DNA from 3 places in the Bradyrhizobium sp. TM239 genome. Region 3 is predicted to be linked to each of the others. Evidence: predicted binding sites of a transcription regulator. Region 3 holds the regulator's gene; each other region holds the start of a gene.
What was found. The regulator LexA, encoded in region 3, represses DNA repair genes until DNA is damaged. The targets are predictions, from matches to a motif close to TGTTCNNNNTGTGTTCNG.
Positions count from the first base shown of each region.

Region 1: a site for LexA is predicted at 3,527-3,544, ahead of AABA84_RS20760 (YifB family Mg chelatase-like AAA ATPase). Genes of this name have one in related genera too.
Region 2: a site for LexA is predicted at 2,628-2,645, ahead of AABA84_RS30805 (DNA recombination protein RmuC). Genes of this name have one in related genera too.

Region 1 covers NZ_BTIR01000011.1:502,014-508,308, forward strand. The annotation lists gene AABA84_RS20735 (type II and III secretion system protein family protein) at 1-81, shown strand, start outside; gene AABA84_RS20740 (CpaD family pilus assembly protein) at 134-868, shown strand; gene AABA84_RS20745 (AAA family ATPase) at 865-2,154, shown strand; gene AABA84_RS20750 (tetratricopeptide repeat protein) at 2,176-2,949, opposite strand; gene AABA84_RS20755 (PilZ domain-containing protein) at 3,130-3,375, opposite strand; gene AABA84_RS20760 (YifB family Mg chelatase-like AAA ATPase) at 3,604-5,142, shown strand; gene AABA84_RS20765 (hypothetical protein) at 5,242-5,715, shown strand; gene AABA84_RS20770 (ATP-binding protein) at 5,865-6,295, shown strand, end outside.
Region 2 covers NZ_BTIR01000023.1:110-6,404, forward strand. The annotation lists gene truA (tRNA pseudouridine(38-40) synthase TruA) at 92-829, opposite strand; gene fmt (methionyl-tRNA formyltransferase) at 836-1,771, opposite strand; gene def (peptide deformylase) at 1,978-2,505, opposite strand; gene AABA84_RS30805 (DNA recombination protein RmuC) at 2,676-3,875, shown strand; gene AABA84_RS30810 (AmpG family muropeptide MFS transporter) at 4,068-5,432, shown strand; gene AABA84_RS30815 (hypothetical protein) at 5,552-5,989, opposite strand; gene recR (recombination mediator RecR) at 6,017-6,295, opposite strand, start outside.
Region 3 covers NZ_BTIR01000024.1:77,148-83,442, reverse strand. The annotation lists gene AABA84_RS31615 (alpha-hydroxy acid oxidase) at 1-178, shown strand, start outside; gene AABA84_RS31610 (HAD-IA family hydrolase) at 192-815, shown strand; gene AABA84_RS31605 (hypothetical protein) at 984-1,190, shown strand; gene AABA84_RS31600 (molybdopterin molybdotransferase MoeA) at 1,418-2,629, shown strand; gene lexA (transcriptional repressor LexA) at 2,806-3,507, shown strand; gene AABA84_RS31590 (hypothetical protein) at 4,100-4,534, shown strand; gene AABA84_RS31585 (GAF domain-containing protein) at 4,757-5,698, shown strand; partial or broken gene AABA84_RS31580 (ComEC/Rec2 family competence protein) at 5,708-6,295, opposite strand, start outside.

The DNA of each region.
Region 1 (6,295 bases), on a different contig from region 3:
ATGAATCGCCTCTATGGCATCGCGCGTCGCGTCGATCCGATCGCCGGCGCGCCCGGCGATTTCGGCTTCATCATCGACTGAGACGAACGGTTTGGGGACCGGGGCAGGACACGGGGCAAGAGGGGACCAGGCGATGACGACAACATCAGCCGATCGACGTCGCAATCTGGGCGTCGCGCTGGCACTGACGGGGCTCTCCGTCATGCTGGGCGCCTGTAACACCACCGGCGAGATCGTCACCCAGACGGTGCCGACCGACTATCGCCAGCGCCACCCGATCGCGGTGCAGGAAGGCAAGAAGTCGATCGTGATCTTCGTCGGCAAGGCGAGGGGCGGCCTGTCGGCCGCGCAGCATTCGGACGTCGCGGGTATCGCCCGGGACTGGGTGCGCGAAGGCACCGGCTCCGTCGTCGTCGACGTTCCCGTCGACGCTGCGAATTCGCGCGCGGCGGCGGCGACCTATCGGGAAATCCGGTCTGTGCTCGCATCAGGCGGCGTGCCATCGCGTGCCATCGTCCAGCATCCCTATCGCCCTGAAGATCCCGGGCTGCTGCCCACCATCCGCCTGAGCTATTCGAAGATCACCGCGGTCGCCGGCCCCTGCGGGCTGTGGCCGGAAGACCTCGGCCCCTCGATCCTCGATCCCGGCTACAACGAGAACCGGCCCTACTTCAATCTGGGCTGCGCCAGCCAGCGCAATCTCGCCGCGATGATCGACAATCCGGCCGACCTCGAGCAGCCGCGATCCGAGACGCCGGCCTATACCGCGCGGCGCGACATCGCCTTTGATCGCTATCGCAAGGGCACTGCGATCTCGACTCCCAATTCCGAAGCCGACAAGGCCAAGCTCAGCGACACAGGCAAATGACCGTTATCCACGACGAAGAAGCGGACGATCCGCAGCACCCCGAGGAACACATTGCGCCGGTTCCCCGCATCTCGGTGCAGGCCTTTTGCGAGACCGAGAAGACGCTCGCCGCGGTGACCGCGGCGGGGCAGGACCGCCGGCTCGCCAAGGCACACCTCACCGCCAAGGACGGTGGCCTTGCCGCGGCGATCGAAGTCTATGAATCGATGCCGACGCCGAACGTGATCGTGATCGAATCCGACGGTACGCGCGACATCCTCGAGGGACTCGACGACCTCGCCGGCGTCTGCGACCCCGGCACCCGCGTGGTCGTGATCGGCAATCCCAACGACACCGCGCCCTATCGCGAGCTGGTGCGCCGCGGCGTCAACGATTATGTGGTGGGACCGGTCGAAACCCTCGACGTGGTCCGCTCCATCTGCAGCCTGTTCTCGGCCTCCGAGGCCATCATCACCGGCCGCGTCATCGCGGTGGTCGGCGCCAAGGGCGGCGTCGGCGCCTCCACCGTTGCCCACAACGTGGCTTGGACCATCGCCCGTGACCTCGCGCTCGATTCCGTCGTGATCGACCTCGACCTCGCCTTCGGCACCGCGGGCCTCGACTACAACCAGGACCCGGTGCAGGGCATCGCCAACGCGGTGCTGTCGCAGGACCGGCCGGACACGGCGCTGATGGAGCGCCTGCTCTCCAAATGCACCGAGCGCCTCAGCCTCCTCGCGGCGCCTGCCACCCTCGACCGCGTCTATGATTTCGGCGCCGAAGCTTTCGACGCCGTGTTCGACACGCTGCGCATGACCACGCCCTGCATCGTGCTCGACGTTCCCCACCAATGGTCCGGCTGGACGCGGCGCGCGCTGGTGAACGCGGACGACATCGTCATCGTGGCCGAGCCCGATCTCGCCAATTTGCGCAACACCAAGAACATGCTGAGCGTGCTGAAGGCGGCGCGGCCGAACGACCGGCCGCCGCTGTATTGCATCAACCAGGTCGGCATGCACAAGCGCGCGGAGATCGAGGTCAAGGCGTTCGCCAAGACCATGGAAAGCCAGCCGATCGCGGTGATCCCGTTCGATTCGAAACTGTTCTCCACCGCCGCCAATAACGGCCAGATGATCGCGGAGGTCTCCAAGAACCACCGCACCACCGAGCTGTTCCAGAACATGGCGAACCGCCTCGCCGGGCGCGGCGAGGTGAAGAAGCCGAAGCGCTCGCTGCTCGGACCGCTGCTGAAGAAGCTGAAGGGCAGGTCAAGCCGCAACTCCGCGCCGCATCGCAAGGCGTCGTAAGCATCCACCAAGAGGGGCGGATTACTTGTCCGCCCGCTGCTGCTTCTTCGCCAGCAGCTGCCGCAGCGCCGCGACCTTGGCCGCTGCCTGGTCCGGCGGCAAATCTGCCTTCACGAGGATTTCGGCCTCGGCCTCGCGGCCCTGCAATCCCAGCACGAGCGCAAGATTGGCACGGACCCGCGCATCGTTCTGATTGCGCTGATGAGCGCGGCCGAGCACCTGTTCGGCCTTCGGCAGATTGTTTTGCAGCATATAGGACAGGCCGAGATTGGACAGCACGGTCGGCTCGTCCGGCACGATCTTCAACGCCGTGGTATAATATTGCTGCGCCTCTTCGTTGCGGCCGAGCTGATCGAGCGCCGCACCCTGTGCCGACAGGATGCGCCAGTCCGGATCCTCCGGCGTATGCGCGCGGCTGAGGACGTCGAAGGCCTGCTGGAAATTGCCGCTGTCGGCGAGCGCGCGGCCATAGCCGGCGAGCAGCGCCTTGTTGCTGGGATGGGCGAGCACGGCCTGCTCCATGACCGCGACCGCCTGCGCGCGCTGGCCGGTCTCGCGCAACGCCTTGCCGTAGGCGAGCGCAACGTTGGGATCATTGGGCTTGGCGCGATAACGCTCGCGCAACGCGTCCATGTCCGGCCTGGCGTCGGACTTGACAGCCGCTTCCGATCTGACGCCGAGCGCGCCGGTCACATCCTCGATGCCGGCGGTCTGGCAACCGCCGAGGACGAGCACCAGGAGTGCGGGAAGCAGCAATCTCGCCGGGGGAGAGGCGAGGGACGAACGCTTGGACATACTCTGATCACTCGGCAACTGATCAGAGATGCTTACCGATTAACGCTAAAGTCCCGTTAAGGACGCGGGCTGTGAGACCTTAAAGCATGATCCGGAAAAGTGCGCAGCGGTTTTCCGAAGAGATCATGCTTAAACAACAACCTAAAGCGCGATGACGATTCATCCTCATCGCATCGCGCTTTAGTCGGTGAACTCGGCGCCGAATTCGCAGCCGATGCGCCAGCGCAGGCGGCATTGGCGGGAATAATCAGGTGCGAAGATGATGGTGAATTGCGGCGGCACTTCCAGGAATTCCGCCACCACTTTCACGCCGCCATCCGAAATATCCGTGATCGTGCAGTCCCGCGGCAGCGAGCCCGCGCCAAAATGGATCTTGGCGAGCCGGCTGCACACCCGACGTTCGCTTCTCCGGCGATTTGCAAGCATTTGAATTGTTCACCCGTTAGACCACGGCCCATCCCGCAGCCTCAGGAATAGCGGACATTCGTTGGAATGTGCTGAGGACAGAAGCCGGCATTCGAGGCGTAGTGTCGGCGTGGCGTTTACGATTGGTTAGGGCTTGCTCGCCCGCCGAGATTGTTCCCGTATTGTTCTTGCGGAGAGGGCCCGTCTCTGCTACCCCTAATTGTGCGAGAGGGGCAGGCTGGTTTGAGCATGGTTCAGCGGGTTTCCACCGTCGCCTTCGAGGGGATCGAGGCCCGTGCGGTCGACGTGCAGGTGCAGGTCGCGCCGGGTCTGCCGGCCTTCGCCATTGTCGGCCTGCCGGACAAGGCGGTGTCTGAGGCGCGCGAGCGGGTGCGCTCGGCGCTGATTGCCTCCGGCCTGGCGCTGCCGGCGCGGCGGATCATCGTCAATCTGGCGCCGGCTGACCTGCCGAAGGAAGGCAGCCATTACGACCTGCCGATCGCCCTCGGGCTGATGGCGGCGATCGGCGCGATCCCGCCGGATGCGCTGACCGGCTTCACCGTGCTCGGCGAGCTCGGCCTCGATGGCTCGATCGCGCCCGTGGCCGGCGTTCTTCCCGCCGCGTTCGGCGCCAATATGCGCGAGGAAGGGCTGATCTGCCCGGCCTCGTGCGGCTCCGAAGCGGCATGGGCGAGCCCGGACATCCAGATCATCGCGGCAAGCTCGCTGATCCAGATCGCCAATCACTTCAAGGGCACACAGGTGCTGTCGCGGCCGTCACCGAAGGTGCATGAGCCCGCCGCCTCCACGCTCGACCTGCGCGACATCAAGGGTCAGGAGAGCGCCAAGCGCGCGCTGGAGATCGCGGCCGCCGGCGGGCATCATTTGCTCATGATCGGGGCGCCCGGCGCCGGCAAATCGATGCTCGCGGCGCGCCTGCCCTCGATCCTGCCGCCGCTGTCACCGAGCGAACTGCTCGAGGTCTCGATGATCGCCTCCGTTGCCGGCGAGATCGAGGGCGGCGCGCTGACGGCCAAGCGGCCGTTCCGCTCGCCGCATCATTCCGCGAGCATGGCCGCGCTCACCGGCGGCGGCATGCGCGCAAAGCCCGGCGAGATCTCGCTGGCACATCAGGGCGTGCTGTTCCTCGACGAATTGCCGGAGTTCGATCCGCGCGTGCTGGATTCGCTCCGGCAGCCGCTGGAGAACGGCGAGGTCGCGGTGTCGCGCGCCAACCATCGCGTCACTTACCCTGCCCGCTTCATGCTGGTCGCGGCGATGAATCCGTGCCGCTGCGGCAATGCGTTCGAGCCCGGCTATGCCTGCAAGCGCGGCCGTGTCGACCGCTGCACCGGCGACTACCAGGCGCGCATCTCCGGCCCGTTGATGGACCGCATCGACCTGCGCATCGAGGTGCCGGCGGTGACCGCGGCGGATTTGATCCTGCCGCCACCGGCGGAAGGCTCCGCCGAAGTCGCCGCCCGCGTGGCGGCGGCGCGCGACATCCAGCTCGCCCGTTATGCCGATGCCGGCCTGCCCAAGGTTCGCACCAATGCCGAGGCTCCTGCCTCCGTGCTGGAGGAGATCGCAAAGCCGGACGCGCAAGGCGCCAAATTGCTGCGCGACGCCGCCGAGACCATGCGGCTCTCGGCGCGCGGCTATCACCGCGTGCTGCGGGTGGCGCGCACGCTGGCCGACCTCGATCGCACTGAGAAGATCGGCCGGCTGCATCTGGCCGAAGCGCTCTCCTACCGCGCACTCGCGGAGGATGTGCGGCAGATGGCTTGATCATTCCGCGCATCAACCCGGCGGTAACGAGTTTCCTTTACGCTCTGCAAACCATAAGGCCCACAAAGTTCCCGTACCGGGCCCGGCGAGTAGAGTGTCATGTTGCGTTTTAAGATCCTGGCCTCGGCTGTTCCCTTGTTGGCGGCTGCGGTGTTGGCCCGCGGCGAGATCGGATCGGTCTCGCATCCCTGCATCGCCCTCGGCGATACCTCGGTCGAGCTCACCTCCCTGTTCTGGACCGCCGGCGTCCACGTCGCCTTCACCGAAGATCCCGCCCGGGCCACGGTGCGGGTTCAGATCACCGACGATGCTGATGCTGCGGACTTCGCCGTGGTCGACGACGGCCTCGGTTCCGAGCCGGAGTCCTGTCAGGTCAATCCCTCGACACGTCTTGTCTCGATTGCCGCTCAGCCCGTCGACGGCGGCCAGGTGATCTATCTCTCCACCGAAGGGCCAGCGGATTACCGTATCTATGTGCGCTCGAAGTCCTTCTCGCAGCGCGAGGCCGCGGCGCTGATCGTCGGCGCCCATGGCGGCCATCGCCCGCTGCCGCTCCAGGCTGCCTCGCTCTGAAGCGCGCTGAGACAATGCTTTGAGCCGTTAACACCTCGTTAGTCCTGTTTGGAGGCAGCGCCAAAGCCTCAAGCTGTTCGCAAGGTCGGCGCGACATCGTCGCAGACGGCGGGTGGCGGGATTTCGAAGAAGAGTCGGGGTCGGTGGCGATGGGTCGGACGTTCCGGATCAAGGTGCGCATGCGCCGCTTCAGGCGACAGCACCCCCGCATCGCTTTCGCGATCCGCTCTTTCATGATCTTCTCGGCGACCTTCGGCGGCGCCTATGGCTTCGTGTCCGGCAGCCGGTCCGAGAACTCCGGCTACGATCCCCACACCTTTGCGATCGGCGCGAGCTTCCTGTTCGCGCTCGCCTGCCTCGGTCTTGCGACGCTGAGCATGCGCCTGCGTTTCGTGGGCAAGCGGCTGCGTACGCTCGCCGCCCACAACGAGGCGCTGATCGATCGCAATTGGGAGCTGAAGGAGGCGGAAGAACGCGCCCGCAGCCTGTTCGAGCAGCAGGGCGACCTCATCGTGCTGCGCGCTACCGATGGCCGCATCACCTTTGCCAACGAAGCCTATTGCGCGCTCGCAGGACAGGC
Region 2 (6,295 bases), on a different contig from region 3:
CGAGGGGCCGCGGCGTACTGGATGCCCCGGTCAAGCCGGGGCATGACAGCGATGGGTGCGGCCAGAGCACGCGCTCTCAGCAGCCCGCCCCTCAATAATCTACCTTCATCAGATATAGCCCGTCCGGCGGCGCGACGATGCCGCAGGCCGCGCGGTTGCGGGCTTGCAGTGCCGCGGAGAGATCGTCGGCGGTCCAGCGGCCCTCGCCGACCCAGACCAGCGATCCCACCATCGAGCGGACCTGACTGTGCAGAAAGGAGCGCGCTGAGGTGACAATGATGATCTCGCGGCCACAGCGCTCCACGTCGAGCTGGTCGAGCGTCTTCTCCGGCGACTTGGCCTGGCACTCGGTGTCGCGAAAGGTCGTGAAATCGTGCTTGCCGAGCAGACGCTGCGCCGCCGCATGCATCGCATCAGCATCGAGCCGGCGCGGCACGCGCCAGGCATGACCGATGTCGAGCGCGAGATTGGCGCGGGTGTTGATCACGCGGTAGCGATAATGGCGCTTGACGGCCGAGAAGCGCGCCTCGAACGTGTCAGGCACGATCTCGGCCTCGAGCACCGCGATCGGATGCGGACGCAGATGCGCGTTGAGCCCGTCCCGAAAGCGGCCCGGTGGAAACTGCTTGTCGATGTCGACATGCGCGACCTGGCCACGCGCATGCACACCGGCATCGGTGCGGCCGGCGCCGTGCACGCGCAAATCCGCGCCGGTCATCGCCTTCACGGCCGCCTCAAGCGCGCCCTGCACCGAGGGCAGCGTGTCCTGCACCTGCCAGCCGAAGAACGGCGCGCCGTCATATTCGATGGTGAGCTTGTAGCGGGGCATCGCTGATTAGTTGAACCTCGCTCCCGCCTTCAGCGGCACACCGCGCAAAAAGTCCGCGGCCTGCATCCGGCCCTTACCCTCGCGCTGGAGCTCGATGATGCGGATGGCGCCCTCGCCGCAGGCGATGGTGAGCTTGTCATCGAGCACTTCGCCCGGCGCGCCCTCCCCTTTCGCCAACTCACACCGCAGGATCTTGACGCGCGCGTTCTCGCTGACGCCGGCAAGCTCGGCCCATGCGCCCGGGAATGGCGACAGGCCGTGGATGTGACGCAGCACGGCGCGCGCCGGCTTGGTCCAGTCGATGCGCGCCTCGGCCTTGTCGATCTTGGCGGCATAGGTGACGCCGTCCTCGCTCTGCTTCTTGAGCTGGAGGCCATCGCGGGCGAGCGCGGCCATCGCGCGCACCATCAGGTCGGCACCGAGACGGGAGAGCCGATCGTGCAGGTCCAGCGCAGTCATGTTGTCGGTGACGGCCAGACGCTCGGCCATGGCGACGTCGCCGGTGTCGAGGCCGACATCCATCTTCATCACCATCACGCCGCTCTCGGCATCATCAGCCATGATCGCACGGTTGATGGGCGCCGCGCCGCGCCAGCGCGGCAACAGCGAGGCGTGCAGATTGTAGCAGCCGAGCTTTGGCGCATCGAGGATCGCCTGCGGCAGGATCATGCCGTAAGCAACGACGACGGCCGCATCGGCATCGAACGCGCTGAACTCGTCGAGCGCCTCTTGCGTCTTCAACGTCTTCGGCGTCAGCACGGGAATGCCGAGTTTTCGCGCGGCCTCTTCCACCGGCGTCGGCTGCAATTGCAGGCCGCGCCGCCCGCCGGGCTTCGGCGCGCGGGTGTAGACCGCCGCGATCTCGTGGCCATGCGCGACGAGCTCGAGCAGCGTCGGCACGGAGAAATCGGGCGTGCCCATGAAGATCAGGCGAAGGGGCATGACAAGAACTCGGTATGTTCCCTCCCCCCTTGCGGGGGAGGGCTAGGGAGAGGGGTGCCACACGACGCGCTCTGTCGGTTTGAGCGCGAGCGCCTTGTTGCTTGCGCTCCGCAGATCAGGAGCACCTTTTGCTGGGCTACCCCTCTCCCCCGCCCTCCCCCGCAAGGGGGGAGGGAGCGCACCGAGGATGGGGCAGCTCCGATGATTCACTCGCCCGCGCGCTTGGCGGCCTTCTCGAACTTTTTCATCACGCGGTCGCGCTTGAGCTTCGACAGATAGTCGACGAACAGCACGCCGTTGAGGTGGTCGATCTCGTGCTGGATGCAGGTGGCATAGAGGCCCTCGGCATCCTCCTCGTGCACCTTGCCGTCGAGATCGGTGAAGCGCACGCGCACCTTCGCGGGGCGCTCGACCTCCTCGTAATATTCGGGGATCGAGAGGCAGCCTTCCTCGTAGACCGAGAGCTCCTCGGACGAGGCGATGATCTCGGGATTGATGAAGACGCGCGGAAGCGGCGTGGTCTCGCCGTTCTCGTCGCGCTTGGCGAGGTCCATGGTGATCAGCCGCAGCGGCTGCGCGACCTGGATCGCGGCGAGGCCAATGCCGGGCGCGTCGTACATGGTCTCGAACATGTCGTCGGCAAGCTTGCGGATCTCGGCCGTGACCTTCTCGATCGGCTTGGAGACCAGACGCAGCTGCCTGTCGGGCAGGATGATGATTTCTCTGAGGGCCATGGCCGCGATTTAAGCCGCGCGCCGGACGCGGTCAATCCGGCCAGGAACCCCGTTAACCCCTCGCTAACCATAAAACTTCAGGTTTCGTTAACCATAAAAATTAGGGGGCTATTAACCATAACCGTTCCCTCTTCGTTCGCTAAGGTCGGCGAATCGCGCTAGAAGGGCCCATGAACGAGATCATTTTCATGTTGGGCGACTGGCCGGTGCGCACGATCGATGCGCTGATCGGCTTCGGCGCCCTTGTCCTCATCCTCCTGGTGGCGATTGCGGTCGTGATCGCCCGCTCGGGCCGGCGCGGCGCGGAACTCGCGATGGCGCACGCCATCCGGGCCGACGAGCTCGAGGAGCGCCTCAGCCAGGTCCTGCACGCCCAGAGCGAAGCTGCCGGCCGAGCCGACGCCATGACCCAGGCGCTGGCGGGACGTCAGGCCGAAATGGCGCGCGCGGTCAACGAGCGGCTGGATTCGGTGACCCATCGCGTCGGCCAATCGATGGAGCATTCGACCCGCAACACCATGGAGAGCCTGCGCGCGCTGCACGAGCGGCTCGGCATCATCGACAGCGCCCACAAGAACCTCACCGATCTCACCACCCAGGTGACGACGCTCCGCGACGTGCTCGCCAACAAGCAGTCACGCGGCGCCTTCGGCCAGGCGCGGATGGAGGCGATCGTCCAGGACGGCTTGCCGAAGGGCGCGTACGAGTTCCAGTTCACGCTCTCGACCGGCAAGCGGCCCGACTGCGTCGTGTTCTTGCCCGACCAGCGCCCGCTCTGCATCGACGCGAAATTCCCGCTGGAGGCGATGACGGCGCTGCACGACGCCCGCACCGACGAGGAGAAGCGGATCGCCACGCAGCGGCTGCGCGGCGACGTGATGAAGCATGTCAGCGACATCGCGGAAAAATATCTCGTCACCGGCGAGACCCAGGAGATGGCACTGATGTTCGTGCCGTCGGAATCGGTCTATGCGGAAATCCACGACGGTTTCGACGACGTGATCCAGAAGGCCTACCGCGCCCGCGTGGTGCTGGTGTCGCCCTCGCTCTTGATGCTGGCGATCCAGGTGATGCAGCAGATCATGAAGGACGCGCGCATGCGCGACGCCGCCGACCTGATTCAGACCGAAGTGATCAAGCTCGGCGACGATCTGGGACGTCTCAGGGATCGCGTGGTCAAATTGCAGAAGCATTTTTCCGATGCGAACGAGGACGTCCGCCAGATCCTGATTTCCGCCGACAAGATCGAAAAGCGCGCAGGAAGGATCGAGGAGCTGGATTTCAGCAAGTCGGACGCGCCGGCCGAGGGACCGCGGCTGGTCGCGGGCGCGGGCGAGCTGTTTCCGCGGAAGCTCCAGGCGGGGGAGTGAGATTAGGGCACACTGTCATGCCCCGCGAAGGCGGGGCATCCAGTACGCTGCGGCGGTTATGATTGAATCGAGATGCTGGTGATTACTGGGTCGTCCGCCTTCGCGGACGATGACATCGTGAGGGGGTGAGAGCTTTCGCCCTCACTAACGCGGATGAGAGTCTTTTCCCCCAGAATCTGCTAACACCACCCCATGACCGCTCCCGACGCGACCTCCCCCGCCGCGACCTCCGTCCCTGCGCCCTCCTGGCGCGACAGCCTTGCCGTGTACCTGCAGCCGCGGGTGCTGATCGTACTGTTCCTGGGCTTCTCCTCCGGGCTGCCGCTGGCGCTGTCAGGCTCGACGCTGCTGGTGTGGATGCGCGAGGCCGGGGTCGATCTCAAGACCATCGGGCTGTTCGCGCTGGTCGGCACGCCCTACACGCTGAAATTTTTGTGGGCGCCGCTGGTGGATGCGCTGCATGTGCCGCTGTTCACGCGCGTCTTCGGGCGGCGGCGCGGATGGCTGCTGTTCTCGCAATTGCTGCTGATCGTCGCGATCCTGCTGCTGGCGATGACCGACCCCGCGCGCTCGCCGTTCTACGTCGCGCTCGGCGTGCTGCTGGTGGCGACGACGTCGTCGACACAGGACATCGTGGTCGATGCCTTCCGCGTCGAGAGCCTGCCGGAGAGCGAGCAGGCCGCCGGCATGGCGGCTTACGTCGCGGCTTATCGCATCGGCATGCTGGTCTCGACCGCGGGCGCGCTGTTCATCGTCTCGGGCTTCGAGAGCACCGGCATCACCCGCACCTCGGCATGGATGTGGGGCTATGTGGTGATGGCGTCGATGGTGCTGATCGGCACGATTACCGCGCTGGCCGCGACCGAGCCGGCGCAATCCGCACAGGCAGAAGCTGCAACACAAACCGAGACCGCCTTTGCGCGCGTGTTGAGCGCGGCGATCGGCGCGTTCTCCGAGTTCCTGTCGCGCAAGGACGCACTCGCCGCGCTCGCCTTCGTGGTGCTGTTCAAGTTCACCGACGCGTTCTCGGGCACGATGACGGCGCCGTTCGTGATCGACCTCGGCTTCACCCGCAACGACTATGCGGCGATCGTGAAGGGCGTCGGGCTCGCCGCCACGCTGATCGGCGGATTTGCCGGCGGTTTCGTCGCGCGGCGCTATCCGCTGGCAATGTCGCTCTGGATCGGCGGCGTGGTGCAGGCGCTGGCCAATTTGTCCTTTGCCTGGCTCGCGGTGGTCGGCACCAATCAATGGGCGCTGGCGCTCGCCATCTGCGCCGAGAACTTCACCAGCGCCATCGGCACCGTGATCTTCGTGGCCTACCTCTCGGCGCTCTGCCAGAACCCGCTGCACACGGCGACGCAATATGCGCTGCTCACCGCACTCGCGGCGGTGGGGCGAACCTATCTGTCGTCGAGCGCGGGCTATGTCGCGGACACCACGGGCTGGCCGCTGTTCTTCGTGATCTGCGTGCTGGTGGCCATTCCGAGCCTGGTGCTACTGACGTGGCTACAGAAGCGCGGGCATTTCGAGGCGCTGGGGCCGGTGAGGGTGTGATGGTCTCGTAGGGTGGGCAAAGGCGCACTTGCGCCGTGCCCACCATCGTTCCAAGCATTCGGCAGAGGCGGTGGACACGCTTCGCTTTGCCCACCCTACGGCATCTCGATCTGATCCCCCTACTGCTTCTTGATCAGGCTCCACTTCGTGATCACGGCTTCGCTCATCTGGCCGGGATCGCTGGCGCAGGCGACCTCGTCGACCTTGACCGAGATTTCCTTGCCGACGAACGTCTTCAGCTGCGCGGCCTGCGCATCGCCGCTCGGAACGAGCTGGAAGGTCTCGGGCCCGGTCTCGAGGTTGCACAGACCGTTCGGCGGCGGCAGACGGCGCGGCTCGGAGGTGATCTGGTAGGTCGCGACCCGCTTGCCGGCATTCTTGACGTCACGCACTTTCAAGGCGTTCAACTCGCCGGACAGCACCTCGCCGGCGTTGATCGGCTTGCCGGGCTTGGACGGCGGCGGCGCCCCGTCGTCCTGCTGCGCGGAGATGGCCGGGCTTGCCAGCAGCATCATCGTCGCGACCAAAGCCAGGCGTGTGGCGAAAAGTTTCGTCATGTCGTCCGTTCCGTAAAGTCTGGATGGCTAGAACAGGGTACGCTGCCGCATCGCGGCCGATAGCGTACCTTCGTCGAGATAATCAAGCTCGCCACCGACCGGCACACCATGGGCCAGCCGGGTTACCTTTACGTTGGCGTCCTGAAGCAGGTCGGTGATGTAGTGTGCCGTGGTCTGGCCGTCCACAGTGGCATTCAGCGCCAGGATGATTTCCTGCACCTGCGCATCATGCGCGCGCGCCACCAGCGCGTCGATGGTCAAATCCTGCGGGCCGACGCCGTCGAGCGGCGACAATGTCGCGCCCAG
Region 3 (6,295 bases):
CGGCGTCGCGCGGATGCTGGAGCTGCTGGAGGATGAGGTGCTGCGCTGCCTCGGCCTTTTGGGCGCCACGTCATTCGCCGAGGTCGACAAATCCTGCCTGCATCCGGCGACCGCCACCAACGCGCCGAGCGTGTTCAGTGCATTCCCGCTGTTCGACCACGATCCGTATCGATACTGATGAAAAGGACGCAATGACTTCGCTCTCTCCCGGCAGCGCGGATGCGCTGCTGTTCGATCTCGGGCGCGTGGTGCTCGACATCGACTTCTCCAAGGCGATCGCCTGCTGGGCGGACCATGCCGGCTGCCAGCCCGAATCCATCGTCGCGCGCTATGTGCGTGACGAGGCCTATCGGCTGCACGAGGTCGGCAAGATCAGCGACGAGGATTATTTCGCCTCGCTGCGTGCATCGCTCGGCATCGGCATTTCGGACGCGCAGTTCCTGGAAGGCTGGAACGCGATCTTCGCCGGCGAGATGCCTGACATCGCCGAGCTGCTGCCGCGTGCGGCGAAGCAGATGCCGCTCTACGCCTTCTCCAACACCAACCGGCCGCATGTCGACTATTTCTCGAAGGAATATGGCGAACTGCTCGGCCATTTCCGCGCGCTGTATCTGTCGTCCAGCATCGGCCTGCGCAAACCGGACGCGGAAGCCTTCGACCACGTTGTCACCGCGATCGGCGTGCCCGCGGAGCGTATCGTGTTCTTCGACGATCTCGCCGAGAACATCGAAGGCGCGCGGGCATGCGGACTGACGGCAGTGCATGTGACGTCGCCACGCGACGTCGGAAACGCCTTGAAGGCATTGGGCATCTGACGATTTCCGCTGAGCGGGAGGCGCCAACGGAGGGCAAGTCTTCTGGAACCAATTTTGCCCGAAATAGGAACCAGAACGCTTTGTGCATTTTTGTACGGAGTTCCGGGAACGGAATGGCCCCTTCCGGACTCTTGAGTCCGCTGGGACTTCTACAACGGACTTATCGACGTGCTGGGCAAAACCTATCTCACCAAGCAAGCCTCTCTCCTGTTAGAGTTCGCGAGAACCACCTCGGATTCTGACCTTTCCGCCAAGCTGATCAGCAAGGCCGCCGACCTGAAATCCCAGGCCGATCCGCTGCCCGACAGGGATCAAGGCCCGAAGGCTCCCGACGTCGCGCTGGACGACGGGCCGGACCGGCCGACCGGGAGTTGAGCGATGCTGGCCGTGGCGCTCGTCATTCTCGTCCTCGCCATGGCCCCCCTTCTGCCCATCTGTCTCGTTCTCTGGATCATGCCACACCGAGCCTGAATCTGCCTTCCATACTGGGCTGGAAGCGGCAGGATAAATCGCGCCCGCTCCGCAATTTTGCCTCTGCCCCCGCGCTCGGCTAGAAGACTGTCGGAACATTTCGTCCGAACGTGCCGAGCAGGAGTTTCGCCGTGGCCTTGATGCCGGTTTCCGACGCCCTTGCTGCGGTGCTGGCGGGTGCAGAGCCGCTGCCTGCAGAGATGGTTTCACTCGACGAAGCCTACCATCGCGTGCTCGCGCAGGACGTCGCTGCGCGGCGCACCCAACCGCCCCAGGCGATGTCGGCGATGGACGGCTATGCCGTGCGCGCGGCCGACGCGGCGACCATCGATTCCAGGCTGACGATGATCGGTGAGGTCGCCGCGGGCCGTCCGTTCACGGGAAGGGTCGGCGCCGGCGAAGCGGTGCGGATCTTCACTGGCGGTGTCGTTCCCGACGGCGCGGATGCAGTCGTGATCCAGGAGGACACGATCGCCGAAGGCAAGCAAATAACGATCAAGGAAGCCGCGATCGTGGGTCGCCACATCCGCCCCGCCGGCGTCGATTTCCGCGAGGGTGACGTCCTCCTGCGCAAGGGAACCCGTCTGACAGAGCGCGATCTCGCCCTCGCCGCCGGCATGAATCACCCGCATCTCGCCGTTTGCCGCCGCCCGAGGGTCGCGATCCTTGCCACTGGCGACGAACTGGTGATGCCGGGCACCACGCCCGGGCACGGCCAGATCGTCTATTCCAACGGCTACGCCCTGCACGCGCTCGCCCGCAGCGAGGGCGCCGAGACCATCGACCTCGGTGTTGCCGCCGATACGCTGGAGGCCACCACCGCCGGCATCCGCCGCGCGCGCGAAAGCGGCGCCGACATCCTGATCACGACCGGGGGCGCATCGGTCGGCGACCACGATCTGGTCCAGCAGGCGCTCAAGGACGAAGGCATCGCGATGGCGTTCTGGAAGATCGCGATGCGGCCCGGCAAGCCGATGATGCACGGACGGCTAGGGGCGATGGGCGTCATCGGCCTGCCCGGCAATCCCGTATCGTCCTACGTGTGCGCGTTCCTGTTCATGGTGCCGCTGATTCGGGCGCTGTCGGGCCGTTCGGTTGTTCATCATCATCGCGAGCGCGCCGTACTGGGCCGCGATCTCGGCGCCAACGACCAGCGCGAAGACTATCTGCGCGCGCGCCTGGAGCTGCGCGACGACGGCACCCTCGTCGCCCTTCCCGTCAGCCATCAAGACTCCTCTCTGCTTGCGAATCTTGCTGCAGCACAGGTACTTCTCGTGCGCGCACCGTTTGCGCCGAAGGCCGAGGCCGGCAGCCCCTGCGAGATGCTAAGGCTCCCCGTCTGAACTGCGCGGCCACACGCATTCCGTGAGTTTCGTTCTGTTCACGGTAAATTAAGCAGTTGCGGAACACATATCGAACATATAGTGTCCGTTCATGATTTGTTTCGAGCATGCAGCGGCTTATCGCTGAATTCATCGTCTCGGAATCGAACGACATCAACCGGGGGACTTTGGTCGAGATGTTAACGCGCAAACAATACGAGCTTCTGCGGTTCATCAGCGAACGCTTGAAGGAAAGCGGCGTGCCGCCGTCCTTCGACGAGATGAAGGATGCGCTCGACCTGCGCTCGAAATCGGGCATCCATCGCCTGATCACCGCGCTCGAGGAGCGCGGCTTCATCCGCCGCCTGCCCAACCGCGCCCGGGCCATCGAAGTGATCAAGCTGCCCGAGCTCCAGGCTGCCGCCGGCAACCGACGCGGCTTCACGCCAAGCGTCATCGAAGGCAATCTCGGCAAGGTACGCGCGAGCTCCAGCCCGTCCGCAGACGAGGGCGAGCGGCCCGTGGCGGTGCCGGTGATGGGCCGCATCGCGGCCGGCACCCCGATCGAGGCATTGCAGACCCGCAGCCACACCATCAGCGTGCCGCCCGACATGCTCGGCTCCGGCGAGCATTACGCGCTCGAAGTGCGCGGCGATTCCATGGTCGAGGCCGGCATCCTCGACGGCGACATGGCGCTGATCCAGCGCAACGAGAGCGCCGATACCGGCGATATCGTTGTGGCGCTGATCGACGACGAGGAAGCCACGCTCAAGCGCTTCCGTCGCCGCGGCGCCTCGATCGCGCTGGAGCCCGCCAATGCCGCTTACGAGGTGCGCATCCTGCCGCCGAACCGCGTGAAGATTCAGGGCAAGCTGATCGGGCTTTACCGCAAGTACTGATACCGGAAGTACTCGGCGCCTCGCGCGCGCCTTCGATCGGCGTCGCCGATCAGAGATTGGAGCGGATGATGGTCCGCTCCGGCTGGATAGTCTTTCTGGTTCTGCACAGATTATCCGGCCCCCTCCTCCTTTCGCGACATCCTCGGCAGGCCGCTGCGAAGCAACATCGCTTCGCGGCCTTTCGAGTTCGAGGGGGACAGCCCAATGCGCCAGATCGTTTGAGCGCAGCCGCAGCAACGCTGATGGCTCCTCAGCATCGCAAGCCGTTGTCGCGAAATCGCATCGCCATGTCGGCCAGGACACGGCCGCGAGCGCGCGACGACCGCAATGCAGTCGCGTAGCCATCGCAGCCGAGTTGGCGATACAGGCGGGTCTCTCGCCGGTCGTTTGATGCGCGCCTCCCAAATGCACGGAGGCCGGCTTTGTTCCTATCGAATTCGGAAAAGATGGAAAAGATAATGTGATCGGGGCTCGCGGATCCCAGCCGCAGATTTGCCTACAACGAAGCAGAGCGTTGCGTGTTTCAACTCTGACAGAGGCCTGCGCCTCCAAAAGAGGTGCGGGTCGCTATCTCTGCAATGAGGAGCACCCGATGTGTGACTATAGCCTGCATGCCGTCGCGACGCGCCCCGCAGAAGTCGGCGAGACGATCGTCACGACAACATTCCGCGGCACCTCGACGCGCGGCTTCGCCTCCGAAGCCGATCTCTCGGTCGCGGTCTGCCTGCTGCCGGGAACGGAGCTCGCCTTCGCCGACAACGTCCGTTACGACAACCGCTGGATCTGGACGCGCACCGTCAACTCCCGCGTCGGCAAGTTCGGCAAGATCGATCCGCACATTCCCGATCGCCATCATGATGCGATCGAATTCCCGGACGGCAAATCCGTGCTGGTGACGCAGCTCGTCGAGGGCCAGCGCGCAACCGTGCTGCAACTGCCGGTGACCCTGCCGATCGGCGAGCGCGAGCACAAGCCGCAGATCATCGCCGACAGTCGCCCGACGGTCACGCGACTGCCGATCGGCTGACGCCCTCCGGCCCGGCGGGTCCGGGGCCAGGATTGAAATGCCGTCGCCGGCCGATGCCGGCGAGCCCGGTGGGTTTTTGTTTAACGAAATTCGATCGGTGAGCGCCGCCGCCGCCGCACCTCGTCGCCGCACGAAGTTTGGGCCGTCCTGCCTGAATTTTGAACCTCCGCTCCGCAGCCAAATGACCGATGCTGTCGTGGTTTGAGGCGGCGGACACGCTCGATGAAAACCTTCATTCGCGTCGTTGAACTCTGGGTGCCTGACCGGACGCGCATGCGGCTGGAATTCGGCGGTGGCCTCTACGACGAAGGGCTGTCCGCGTTCAAGGCCGTCAGCGAAGAGCTGCACTTCGGATATGACGAGGGGCTTCCAGGCAAGGCCTGGGCCTCCGGCCATCCCGTCATCCTCACGAAATTCGCCAACTCCTATTTCAAGCGGACCGAGCAGGCCGTCGCGGCCGGCCTCACCTGCGGCGTGGCGGTGCCGGTGTTTGCAGGCGAATTCCTGCAAGCCGTGATGGTGCTGTTCTGCGGCGACGACGAGGCGCATGTCGGCGCGATCGAACTCTGGCACAACGATCCTGATCTCTCCCACGAGATGGGCCTCGTCGACGGCTATTACGGCGCAGCGGACATGTTCGAATTCAACTCCCGCCACACCAGGTTTCCTCGCGGCTTCGGCCTGCCCGGACGCACCTGGAAGGCGGGCCTGCCGCTGATCATCAAGGACCTGCACGACGCCAAGAGCTTCCTGCGCTGGGAGGACGCCGCCAAGGTCGGGATCAATCTGGGGGTCGGCGTGCCCTACCGAACCGGCACCGACCAAACCTGGGTTCTGACATTCCTCTCCGCGCAGGCAACGCCGATTGCGCGACGCTTCGAGATCTGGGTTCCGAACGAGAGCCGCTCGGCGCTGGTCTTTCGCGCCGGCGATTGCAGCGCGCAGACCGACCTTGCCGCGCTCTATGCGACCAAACTCATCGCCCGAGGCGAAGGCAGCATCGGCGGCGCCTGGGCCACTGGCATGCCGGCGCTCAACGACGATCTCACCCATGACGGCTCGATCGCCGGATCCGAGGCCTGCGCAGCCGGGCTGAACCGGATGGTGGCCCTGCCGGTCATCGGCAACGCAAGGCTCGAAGCCGTGCTGGCCTGGTATCTGTAATCGACCGCGTCAATCGTCGGCCTGCAAGTCGGTCTCCGATGGCGTTGCGTCGCGGTTGCGGGGAGCCGCCTTCGGCGCAAGGCTGCCGTCGAAATCACCTTCGGCGGCACCGGCCGGCAACCACGGGCGGTTGGTGCCCCTCGCCCTCACCGCCTGAACCGAAAAGCCGTCGCCACGCTGCGTCAGGGCCAGCGCGCCCTGGCGAACGAGCCGCTGCCGATCCACCACCATCGCCGCACAATCGGGCGGCGCGGGCCTTGACGTCACCACCAGCGCGGCCCGGCTGCAATCGTCCGCCAACGCGTCGATGCGCGAGGCCAGCGCGACCAGCCGTCCGTCCGCGAGCGGCGTCACGCAGCCCGACTCGTCGCACGATATGCCGCTCGCCAGCGCGTTACTGCCGGCATCGCGCGGATCGGCGTCGGCAGCCAACCACTCCTTGAGCAGGAAATTGTCCTTGCCCGCCCTGATCAGATGCAAACGCCCGTCCCCGCCCCGCACCGCGACGCTCGCGCCATCCCCGGCAATCAGGATATCGGGCTGCCGCACCGACAGCCCCCAGCCGATGGAAACCAGCAGCACCATGGCACCGCACCA